DNA from 3 places in the Micromonospora sp. NPDC049274 genome. Region 2 is predicted to be linked to each of the others. Evidence: riboswitches for the same ligand, from Rfam matches in the RefSeq annotation. Region 2 holds a riboswitch; each other region holds the start of a gene.
What was found. Region 2 has a riboswitch for S-adenosylmethionine ahead of AB0K10_RS28620 (putative leader peptide). Riboswitches for the same ligand answer to the same signal wherever they lie in the genome.
Positions count from the first base shown of each region.

Region 1 (3,023 bases), on a different contig from region 2:
CTGCGGCTCGGCGGGCGGGGGGTGGAGGTCGTGGTGCTCGGCGTCGTCGGCTTCGCCGGCTTCAACCTGCTCACGAACCTGGCGCTCGAACACGCCGCCCCGCAGCAGATCTCCCTCTTCGTGGCCACCACGCCGGTCGTCACCCAGCTGGTCCGGTGGGCCCGGGACGGCGTACGACCGAAGCCGCTCCTGCTGGCCCTCTCCCTGGTGGCGCTCCTCGGCGTCGGCCTGGTGATCACCCGCGGGAGCCTGGCCGGGCTCGGCCAGTTCGGTCTCGGCGGGCTCATGATGATCGGCGCGGTGCTCGGTTGGGGCATCTACACCCACGGCGCCAGCCGGTTCGGCGCCTGGTCGCCGCTGCGCTTCACCACGCTCACCGCGCTCGCCGGCACGGCCGCCATGCTGGCCGCGAGCATCGGCGCCGACGCCTTCGGGTGGCAGCACGCGCCGGCCGCCGCCGACCTCGTGGCGGTCACCCCGCAGCTGGCGTACGCCGTGATCGTCGCCGCCGTCGTCGCGGTGCTGGCCTGGAACACGGGTGTGCAGCGGCTGGGCGCTGCCAACGCCGCCCTGTTCATGAACCTGGTCCCGGTCACCACGTTCGTCGTGCAGATCGCCCGGGGTTACCGGCCGGAGGCGATCGAGCTGGTCGGCGCCGCGATCACCATCGCCGCTCTGGTCGCCGCGAATCTCGCCACCAGGGCGCGGACCCGGTCGTCGTCCCTGCCGCAGTCCAGCGCGGTCACCGACCCGGCCGCGGTGGTCGACCCGGTGGCGGTGGCCGCCCGCTGACCCACTCCCTGGGATACCAGGTGGAGGCCACCGGCAACGTTGCCTAGACTCGACGACACAACTGCATACCTCATCCAGAGGGGCTGAGGGATACGGCCCGACGACGCCCCGGCAACCACCCCGCGCGCTCATCGCTGAGCGACAGGCGGGGCAGGTGCCAATTCCGTCCCCGCCGCACCGTGCGATGCGGGGAAAGATGAGAGGACTCGACATGACGTCGACGCTCGCCGCCTCCGGGATCGACACCTCCGCCAGCCCCGCCCGCGCCCTGGTCTGCCGCGCCTGTTCGGCGCGCTACCCGCTCGCCGCGCAGCACGCCTGTTACGAGTGTTTCGGCCCCCTCGAGGTGGACTACGACACCGCCGCCCTGGCCACGGTCACCCGGGAGCAGATCGAGGCCGGCCCGAACAACATCTGGCGGTACGCCGCGCTGCTGCCCGCCGGTCAGGACCCGGCCACCCGGGTCACCCTCGACCCGGGGCTGACCCCGCTGGTGGCGGCCCCGCACCTCGCCGCCGAGCTGGGCATCACCGCGCCGCTCTGGGTCAAGGACGACAGCGCCAACCCGACCCACTCGTTCAAGGACCGGGTCGTCTCGGTGGCGCTGACCGCCGCGAAGGCGCTCGGTTTCACGCGGTTCGCCTGCGCGTCCACCGGCAACCTGGCCAACTCGGTGGCCGCGCACGCCGCCCGCGCCGGCGTGCCCTCGGTCGTCTTCATCCCCAGCGACCTGGAGCAGGGCAAGGTCATCACCACCGCCGTCTACGGCGGCGAGCTGGTCGCCATCGACGGCTCGTACGACGACGTCAACCGGCTCTGCGGTGAGCTGGTGGAGACCGACGAATTCGAGGACACGGCGTTCGTCAACGTGAACGTCCGGCCGTACTACGCGGAGGGCTCCAAGACCCTCGGCTACGAGGTGGCCGAGCAGCTCGGCTGGCGCATCCCGGCCCAGGTGGTCATCCCGATGGCAAGCGGTGAGCTGCTCACCAAGATTGACAAGGCGTTCTCCGAGCTGGTCGAAATCGGCCTGGTCGAGGCGCCGGCCGGCGGCTGGAAGGTCTTCGGCGCCCAGTCGGCCGGCTGTAACCCGATCGCCACCGCGCTGCACGCCGACACCGACACGATCATCCCGGTCAAGCCCACAGGCATCGCCAAGTCGCTCAACATCGGCGACCCGGCCGCCGGCCTCTACGCCCTGGAGGCGGTCCGCCGCACCGGCGGTTGGATGGAGTACGCCGACGACGACGAGATCCGCGCCGGCATCCGTCAGCTCGCCCGCACCACAGGCGTCTTCGCCGAGACGGCGGGCGGGGTGACCGCAGCGGTGCTGCGCAAGCTCGTCGAGTCGGGTCGGCTCGATCCCACTGCGGAGACGGTCGTCTTCAACACCGGCGAGGGTCTGAAGACCATCGACGCGGTGGCCGGTCAGGTCGGCCCGACCCACCACATCAAGCCCAGCCTGCGCGCCGCGCGGGATGCCGGCCTCCTCGGCTGACCCGCGAGTCGTCCGGTAACTGGGTTTTCGCTGTGAGTGTGGAAAACCCGCCGCTCTGGACTTGACGGCAGGAACCGGACGGCGCAAGATGCTCCGTGCGGGAGGGCATTTCGCCGGAGACTTTTGAAGTTCTTGCGACCCAACGCCGGAGGCGTTGTGCGAGTGTCCCTCCCGACCACGTCCGATGGGGCCAGCGATTAATTCGCTGGCCCCATCGCTTTTCCGGCTGTCAGGCTCCCGGCATGAGCATCACGATCACGTCCTTCGACGGCACCGACCGGGTCGCGGTCGACGAGGCGTACCGGGTCGGGGTGGCGGCCAGCGAGGTCGACCTTCCGGACCTTCCGCCCTTCTGCCGGCGGCGCTTCGACGCGCAGTTCCACACGCCGGCCCCCGGCACCCGATCGCTCTGGGCGCTGGCCCGGCTGGACGGGGTGCCGGCCGGCTACCTCCAGCTCGACCTCCCGCAGCTCGACAACCCCGAGAACGCCACCGCCGAGCTGACGGTGCATCCCGAGCTGCGGCGGCGGGGCGTCGGCCGGGCACTGCACGAGTACGGCGTGCGCCTGCTGCGTGAGCACGGCCGCAAGCGGGTGGTTGCGGTGACCGTCTCCGCGCTGCCCGACGGGCCGGCCCGATCGGTGGCGGGCGACGCCTTCGCCGCCTCGACCGGCGCCCAGCCCGCACTCGCCGAGGTGCGACGCCGGCTGGAGATCGCCGACATCGACCGCGT
Region 1 covers NZ_JBFAQS010000008.1:249,234-252,256, reverse strand. The annotation lists gene AB0K10_RS17830 (DMT family transporter) at 1-792, shown strand, start outside; SAM riboswitch class I at 860-995, shown strand; gene thrC (threonine synthase) at 1,004-2,290, shown strand; gene AB0K10_RS17820 (GNAT family N-acetyltransferase) at 2,533-3,023, shown strand, end outside.
Region 1: linked by a shared signal. The riboswitch ahead of thrC (threonine synthase) and the one ahead of AB0K10_RS28620 (putative leader peptide) in region 2 are both predicted to bind S-adenosylmethionine.

Region 2 (3,023 bases):
GCGTGGACGCGCAGGGCGGCGCGTACGCCACAGGGGTTCTGGTGTTGATCACCTCGGCGGCGACGGCCGTGACCCTCGCGGCGCGGCGACGGCGGCAGCGGGGGCGGACGTGGGCGTTCGGCGCCATCGCGCTGATCTTCGTCTACACCACAGTGGCGAACGTCGTGGAACGCCCCGACGGCGTCAAGATCGCCGCCTGTTTCATCGGCGGGATGATCCTGGTGTCCGTGCTGTCCCGGATCATGCGGGCCTACGAGCTGCGGGTCGACCACGTCGAGCTGGATCCGGTCGCCGCCCGGATGATCGACGAACGCGCCACCCGTCGGATCCGCCTCATCGCACACGAGCCGCAGCGCCGCGATCCGGCCGAGTACCGCGCCAAGCTGGCCCAGACCATGGCGGACAACGACTTCCCCGACGACGGCGACGTCATCTTCGTCGAGGTTCACATCACCGACCCGTCGGACTTCGAGACCGACCTGCTGGTGCGCGGCAGTGTGGCGCACGACAGTTACCCGGTGCTCAGCCTGACCGGCTCCTCGGTGCCCACCGCGCTCGCCGCCCTGCTGCTGGAGATCCGCGAACGGAGCCGGCGACGCCCGCACATCTACTTCGAGTGGAGCGAGGGTGGCCCGGGTCGCAACATCCTTCGCTACCTGGCGTTCGGGCAGGGCGCGATCGCCTCGGTCACCCGGGAGATCCTGCGCCGGCAGGAACCGGACCCGCGCCGCCGACCGCACGTGCACGCCGGTTGACCTGCGGGTCGAACCGTCGCCCGACGGTGAGCGTGGTCATAACGGCTGGACGGTCCACCGGTCGGAGCTGCTAGCCTCGGCGCAGGTCATGAGTGCCAGCGCGAAGCCCCGGCTCGCTGGCCGGCAACCCTCCTCCGCGGTGGGGTGCCCCGGGTGAAGACCAGGCACCGGCACGTCGTCGGCGCAAGCGTGGCCTGGCACCCAGGTCAGCACCAGACCCGGGAGACCGTATGCGCATCCTCAGCCCCACCCCACCGGCCGGTCGGCTCACGCCGACCCTGACCCGGCGACGGCACGTGGACCTGATGCGAATGTGCAGCGCGGCGTGTACCGCCGCCTGACGCGCTAGCACCCTCCCCCTCCCTCCCCTCCCCGGGCGCACCGCGCCCACCCACCCCGCTGTCGATCATGAAGTTGTTGCCCGCCCGACCGGCGTGTCGGGGCAACAACTTCATGATCGACCGGGTCGACGCACCCTTTTGGAGACACCCGTGCGATTTTCTTCTGGCTTGAGCCGCTTCGTTGCCCTGGGCGCGGCCGCCGTCCTGGCCACCACCGCGCTGACCGCCTGCGGTGACGACGCCTCGACCGACACCGCCGGCAACCCGTACGGCCTGGCGCAGGCCGGTGTGCTGCGCGCCGGCACGCTCACCGACGCCCCGCCGAACGTGTACCTCAAGGATGGCAAGTTCACCGGCTTCGACAACGACCTGCTGACCGCGGTCGCCGGCAAGCTCGGCCTCACTGTCGAATTCGTCGGCACCGACTTCTCCGCGCTGCTCTCCCAGGTCAACAACCACAAGTTCGATGTGGGCAGCTCCTCGATCACCATCACCGAGGCGCGCAAGAAGACGGTCGACTTCGGCAACGGGTACGACTTCGGCTACTTCGGGCTGGACGTGCCGGCGGGTTCGCCGATCACCGGGTTCGACCAGCTCGCCGGCAAGCGCGTCGTGGTGGTGCAGGGCACCGTCCAGGACGACTACGCCACCGGCAAGCAGCTCGACCCGGTGCGGGTGCCGGACTACAACGGCGCGATCAACCAGCTCAAGGCGGGCACCGCCGACGCGTGGATCGCCCCGGCGGAGATCGGCGAGAAGTCGGCAGCCGACAGCAACGGCAAGATCACCGTGGCGGCCAAGCAGCTCAGCCCGGCGCCGACCGCGTACGCCGTGGCCAAGGGCAGCGACAAGCTGCGCGAGGCGCTGAACAAGGGCCTCGACGAGGTCATCGCCGACGGCACCTGGAGCCGGTTGCAGGCCCAGTACTACCCGGGCCGGCCGATCCCGGCGGACTTCAGGCCGGGCAGCGGCACGGTGTCGGCGCCGTCGGCGTCGGCTGTGCCGTCGGCGTCGGCTGCGCCGTCGGCGTCGGCCGCTTCCTGAACTGGTGACGAGCGAGCAGGGCGGTAGGAGAGGCCACCGATGGATCCGTTGAGCACCCTGTGGGAGACCTTCTTCGACGCCGACGCGATGCGCGAGGCGCTGCCCGAGATGCTTACCGTCGGGCTGCCCAACACGCTGATCCTGGCGGTCTCCGCCGCCCTGCTCGGCACGGTGTTCGGCCTGCTGCTGGCCGTGGCCGGCATCTCCCGCAGTCGGTGGCTGCGCTGGCCGGCCCGCGTCTACACCGACGTGTTCCGAGGGCTGCCGGCCGCGGCGACGATCCTGCTGATCGGCGTCGGGCTGGCACCCTTCGGCATGCGGGTCTGGGGGCCGGACCCGTACCCGCTGGGCATCCTCGCGCTGTCGCTGATCGCGGCGGCGTACATCGGGGAGATCTTCCGCTCCGGCATCCAGTCGGTGGAGGCCGCCCAGTTGGAGGGCGCGCGGGCCCTCGGCTTCTCCTGGGCCGAGGCGATGCGGCTGGTGATCATCCCGCAGGGCGTCCGGCGGGTGCTGCCCGCCTGGGTCAACCAGCTCATCGCGCTGATCAAGGACTCCAGCCTGGTCTACTTCCTCGGCCTGGTGGCCAGCCAGCGGGAGCTGTTCCGTATCGGGCAGGACTACGCGGCCACCACCGGCAACGAGTCCGCGTTGCTGCTGGCGGGACTGTTCTACCTGGCGTTGACCGTCCCGCTGACGCACGTCGTGAACGCAATCGACAGGCGGCTGCGCCATGGCCGGCCGGCCACCTCTGCCGACGACGACGAGGACGACGACGCTCCGGCGCTGGCCGGCGCACCGGAAGGAGATCGGGGATGACCACCCTCGCGACCACCACCTCGGTAAGCCTCCAGGCACGCGACGTCCACCTCGCCTTCGGGCC
Region 2 covers NZ_JBFAQS010000020.1:76,036-79,058, reverse strand. The annotation lists gene AB0K10_RS28625 (amino acid transporter) at 1-755, shown strand, start outside; SAM riboswitch class IV at 840-951, shown strand; gene AB0K10_RS28620 (putative leader peptide) at 986-1,096, shown strand; gene AB0K10_RS28615 (ABC transporter substrate-binding protein) at 1,265-2,140, shown strand; gene AB0K10_RS28610 (amino acid ABC transporter permease) at 2,180-2,959, shown strand; gene AB0K10_RS28605 (amino acid ABC transporter ATP-binding protein) at 2,956-3,023, shown strand, end outside.

Region 3 (3,023 bases), on a different contig from region 2:
GATCGACCGCGCGATGCGCAACAGCGGCACGCTGATCCGCCGGTCCGTCACCCTGATCGAGGACGACGAGCCGGTACCGGACACGATGCCGGACTCGATAGGTCACCTCGCCGAGTCGGTCCGCCTGCTCAAGCACGAGTTCGCGGCCGGCGAGGAGCCGCAGAAGGCGCGGGAGCGGTCACTGCGGGCCGTCAGTGAGGCCGGCCGGGCGTACGGGGCCGGGGTCGGCTTCTCCGGGAGTGTGGTGATCGCCCAGATCCGGACCACGGCGAGTGACCTGCTGGTGGCCTCAGGCGTCGAGCAGGAGGAGGCGAACCGGTGGATCCGGACGTCCTTCGGGGAGCAGGAGCGGCCGGTCGGCGAACCGGCCGAGCCGGGCGAGGCGCCGAAGCCACCCACCGCCCCGCCCGTCGGCTGAGCGCGGACGGCCGACATGGCCGCCAGCTCAGCTCAGCCCAGCTCGGCGAGCGCGGCGAGCAGCCTGTCGACCTGGGCGGCGGTGCTGCCCAGACCGATGCTGGCGCGCAACGCGGTCGGCGGAAGATCACGCCGGCCGGTACGCCCGGCCGCCTCAGCGAGGAGCCGCCGGGCCAGCGGGTGGGCGCAGAACAGCCCGTCCCGTACGCCGATCCGGTGCTCCGTGGCCAGCCGGGCGGCCACCGCGGCGGAGTCCCAGCCGGCCACCACGAACGAGACGATGCCGACCCGGGGCGCGGCCGGGCCGAAGGTGCGCAGCTCCACCACGTGCGGCAGGGCGGCGAGGCCGGCGCGCAGCCGGGCCAGCAACGCCTGCTCGCGGGCGGCCAGCGCGACCCGGTCGGCGTCGGCCAGCGCCGCGCACACCGCCGCCAGCGCCACCGCGCCCAGCAGGTTCGGGGTGCCGCCCTCGTGTCGAGCCGGGCCGCTCGCCCAGGTCACGTCGTGGGTGGCCGGCCCGACGTGGCTGGTGGCGCCGCCACCGGCCAGGTACGGCGTGGCGGCGTCCAGCCAGTCCGCGCGGCCGATGAGCACACCCGCGCCGAACGGGGCGTACAGCTTGTGGCCGGAGACGGCCAGGTAGTCCACGTCGAGCGTGCGCATGTCGACGGGCGCGTGCGGGGCGAGTTGCGCGGCGTCGAGGGCGATCCGCGCGCCGTGCCGGTGGGCCACCCGGGCCAGCTCGGCGACCGGCCACAGCTCGCCTGTCACGTTGCTGGCCCCGGTCACCGCGACGAGCACCGGCAGCGCGGGGTTGCTGTCGCGGCGCAGCTCGGTGAGGGCGGCGGCGAGAGCGCGTACCGCCCCGGCGGGGTCGGCGGGCACCGGCAGGCGCACCGAGCCGCGTGGCCAGGGCAGCAGGTTGGCGTGGTGCTCGCCCGCGAAGGTGACGACTGCCGTGCCGGCGGGCAGTGACCGGGCCAGCAGGTTGAGGGCGTCGGTGGTGTTCCGCGTGAAGATCACGTGATCGTCGGCGCGGGCGCCGAAGAAGTCGCCGACCGTCTGCCGGGCCCGCTCGTAGGCCAGCGTGCAGCGCCGCGACAGCGCTCCCGCGCCACGGTGCACGCTCGCGTACCAGGGGAGCAGTTCGGTCACCGCGTCGGCCGCGGCCCGCGCGCACGGCGCGGTGGCCGCGTAGTCGAGGTTGATCTCTCCGGGTACGCCGAGCACGTCGAGCGCCCCCGACGGTGCGGGCGCGACGGTGGGCAGGGCGGGCAGCGAGGGTACGAGGGTGACGGACACGCCGGAACCTCCGGGGTCAGGGACCCCGGGTGTGGTGTCGGGACGGGGTCCGCGCTTGCCCAGCACGCCTATCGGGCTGGGCCCGGTCATCACCCGGGGCACCCCACCGCGAACTCGACGAGGGTTGCCGGCCAGCAAGCCGGGGCTGAACGCTGGCACTCGTGACCTGCTCGCAGCATAGCGGCTGTGGATGCGACCGGACCAGCCGGCGGGGGATGGCTACGCTGACCGCATGGCCGACACCCCGCCCGGTGCACCCCTGCCGTCGTCGTCGCCCGCGCCCGCCGATCCGGCTGTCGTCGCGGCGCCCCGGATGCCGCCGCGCCGACCGAACTGGCTGCGGTTCCTGGTGCTGGCCGGGGTGGTGCTGTTCATCGCCGCGTGCGCGGTCTTCATGGTCTTCAAGCTCGGCGAGTCGCTCGGCGTGCAGGCCCTGCTGGTCGGGGTGGGCGCCGCGATCCTGCCGGTGCCGGTGCTGATCGCCTGCTTCCTGTGGCTCGACCGCTACGAGCCGGAACCGCTGAAGTACCTGATCTTCTGCTTCGCCTGGGGCGCGTTCGTCGCCACCGCCGCCTCCCTCAACGTGAACGAGTTCGCCGCCGGGCGGTTCGCCGACTGGGGGCTGCCGTCCGCGCTCACCGGGGTGCTGGTGGCGCCGTTCATCGAGGAGCTGACCAAGGCCCTCGGGCCGATCCTGCTGCTGGTGTTCAGGCGTCGGGAGTGGTCCGGGATCACCGACGGTCTGGTCTACTGCGGGCTCTCCGCGGTCGGCTTCGCCATGGTGGAGAACATCCTCTACCTGGGCGGGTACGGCTACGCGGCAGGCGCCGACAGGTACGGCCCGGCGACCGGCGCCCAGCAGGTGATCGCCATCTTCATCGTGCGGATCCTCCTGTTCGGGTTCGCCCATCCGCTCTTCACCTCGATGACAGGCGTGGGGCTCGGTGTCGCCTCACGTTCTGCCGACCGGCGGGTCCGCGTGCTCGCCCCCATCGCCGGCCTGCTGTTGGCGATGATGCTGCACGGCACGTGGAACCTGCTGCCGACGCTGACCCAGGCCACCGGCGAAGCGGTGATCATGCTGTACGGCTTCCTGGGCCTGATGGTGCCCGTGTTCTTCGGCACGGTCGGGCTGGCGCTGTGGCTGCGCGCCTGGGAGGGGCGGCTCACCGAGCGGACCCTGCCCGACTACGTGCGTGCCGGCTGGCTGAGCCCGCCCGAGGTGGCCGCGCTGAGCAGCCTCGGTCGCCGGCACGCGGCCCGCAGCTGGGCACGCCGGGTCGCCGGCGACGCAGGAGTACGGG
Region 3 covers NZ_JBFAQS010000008.1:227,426-230,448, reverse strand. The annotation lists gene AB0K10_RS17745 (FUSC family protein) at 1-418, shown strand, start outside; gene AB0K10_RS17740 (aminotransferase class V-fold PLP-dependent enzyme) at 451-1,719, opposite strand; SAM riboswitch class IV at 1,766-1,886, opposite strand; gene AB0K10_RS17735 (PrsW family intramembrane metalloprotease) at 1,910-3,023, shown strand, end outside.
Region 3: linked by a shared signal. The riboswitch ahead of AB0K10_RS17740 (aminotransferase class V-fold PLP-dependent enzyme) and the one ahead of AB0K10_RS28620 (putative leader peptide) in region 2 are both predicted to bind S-adenosylmethionine.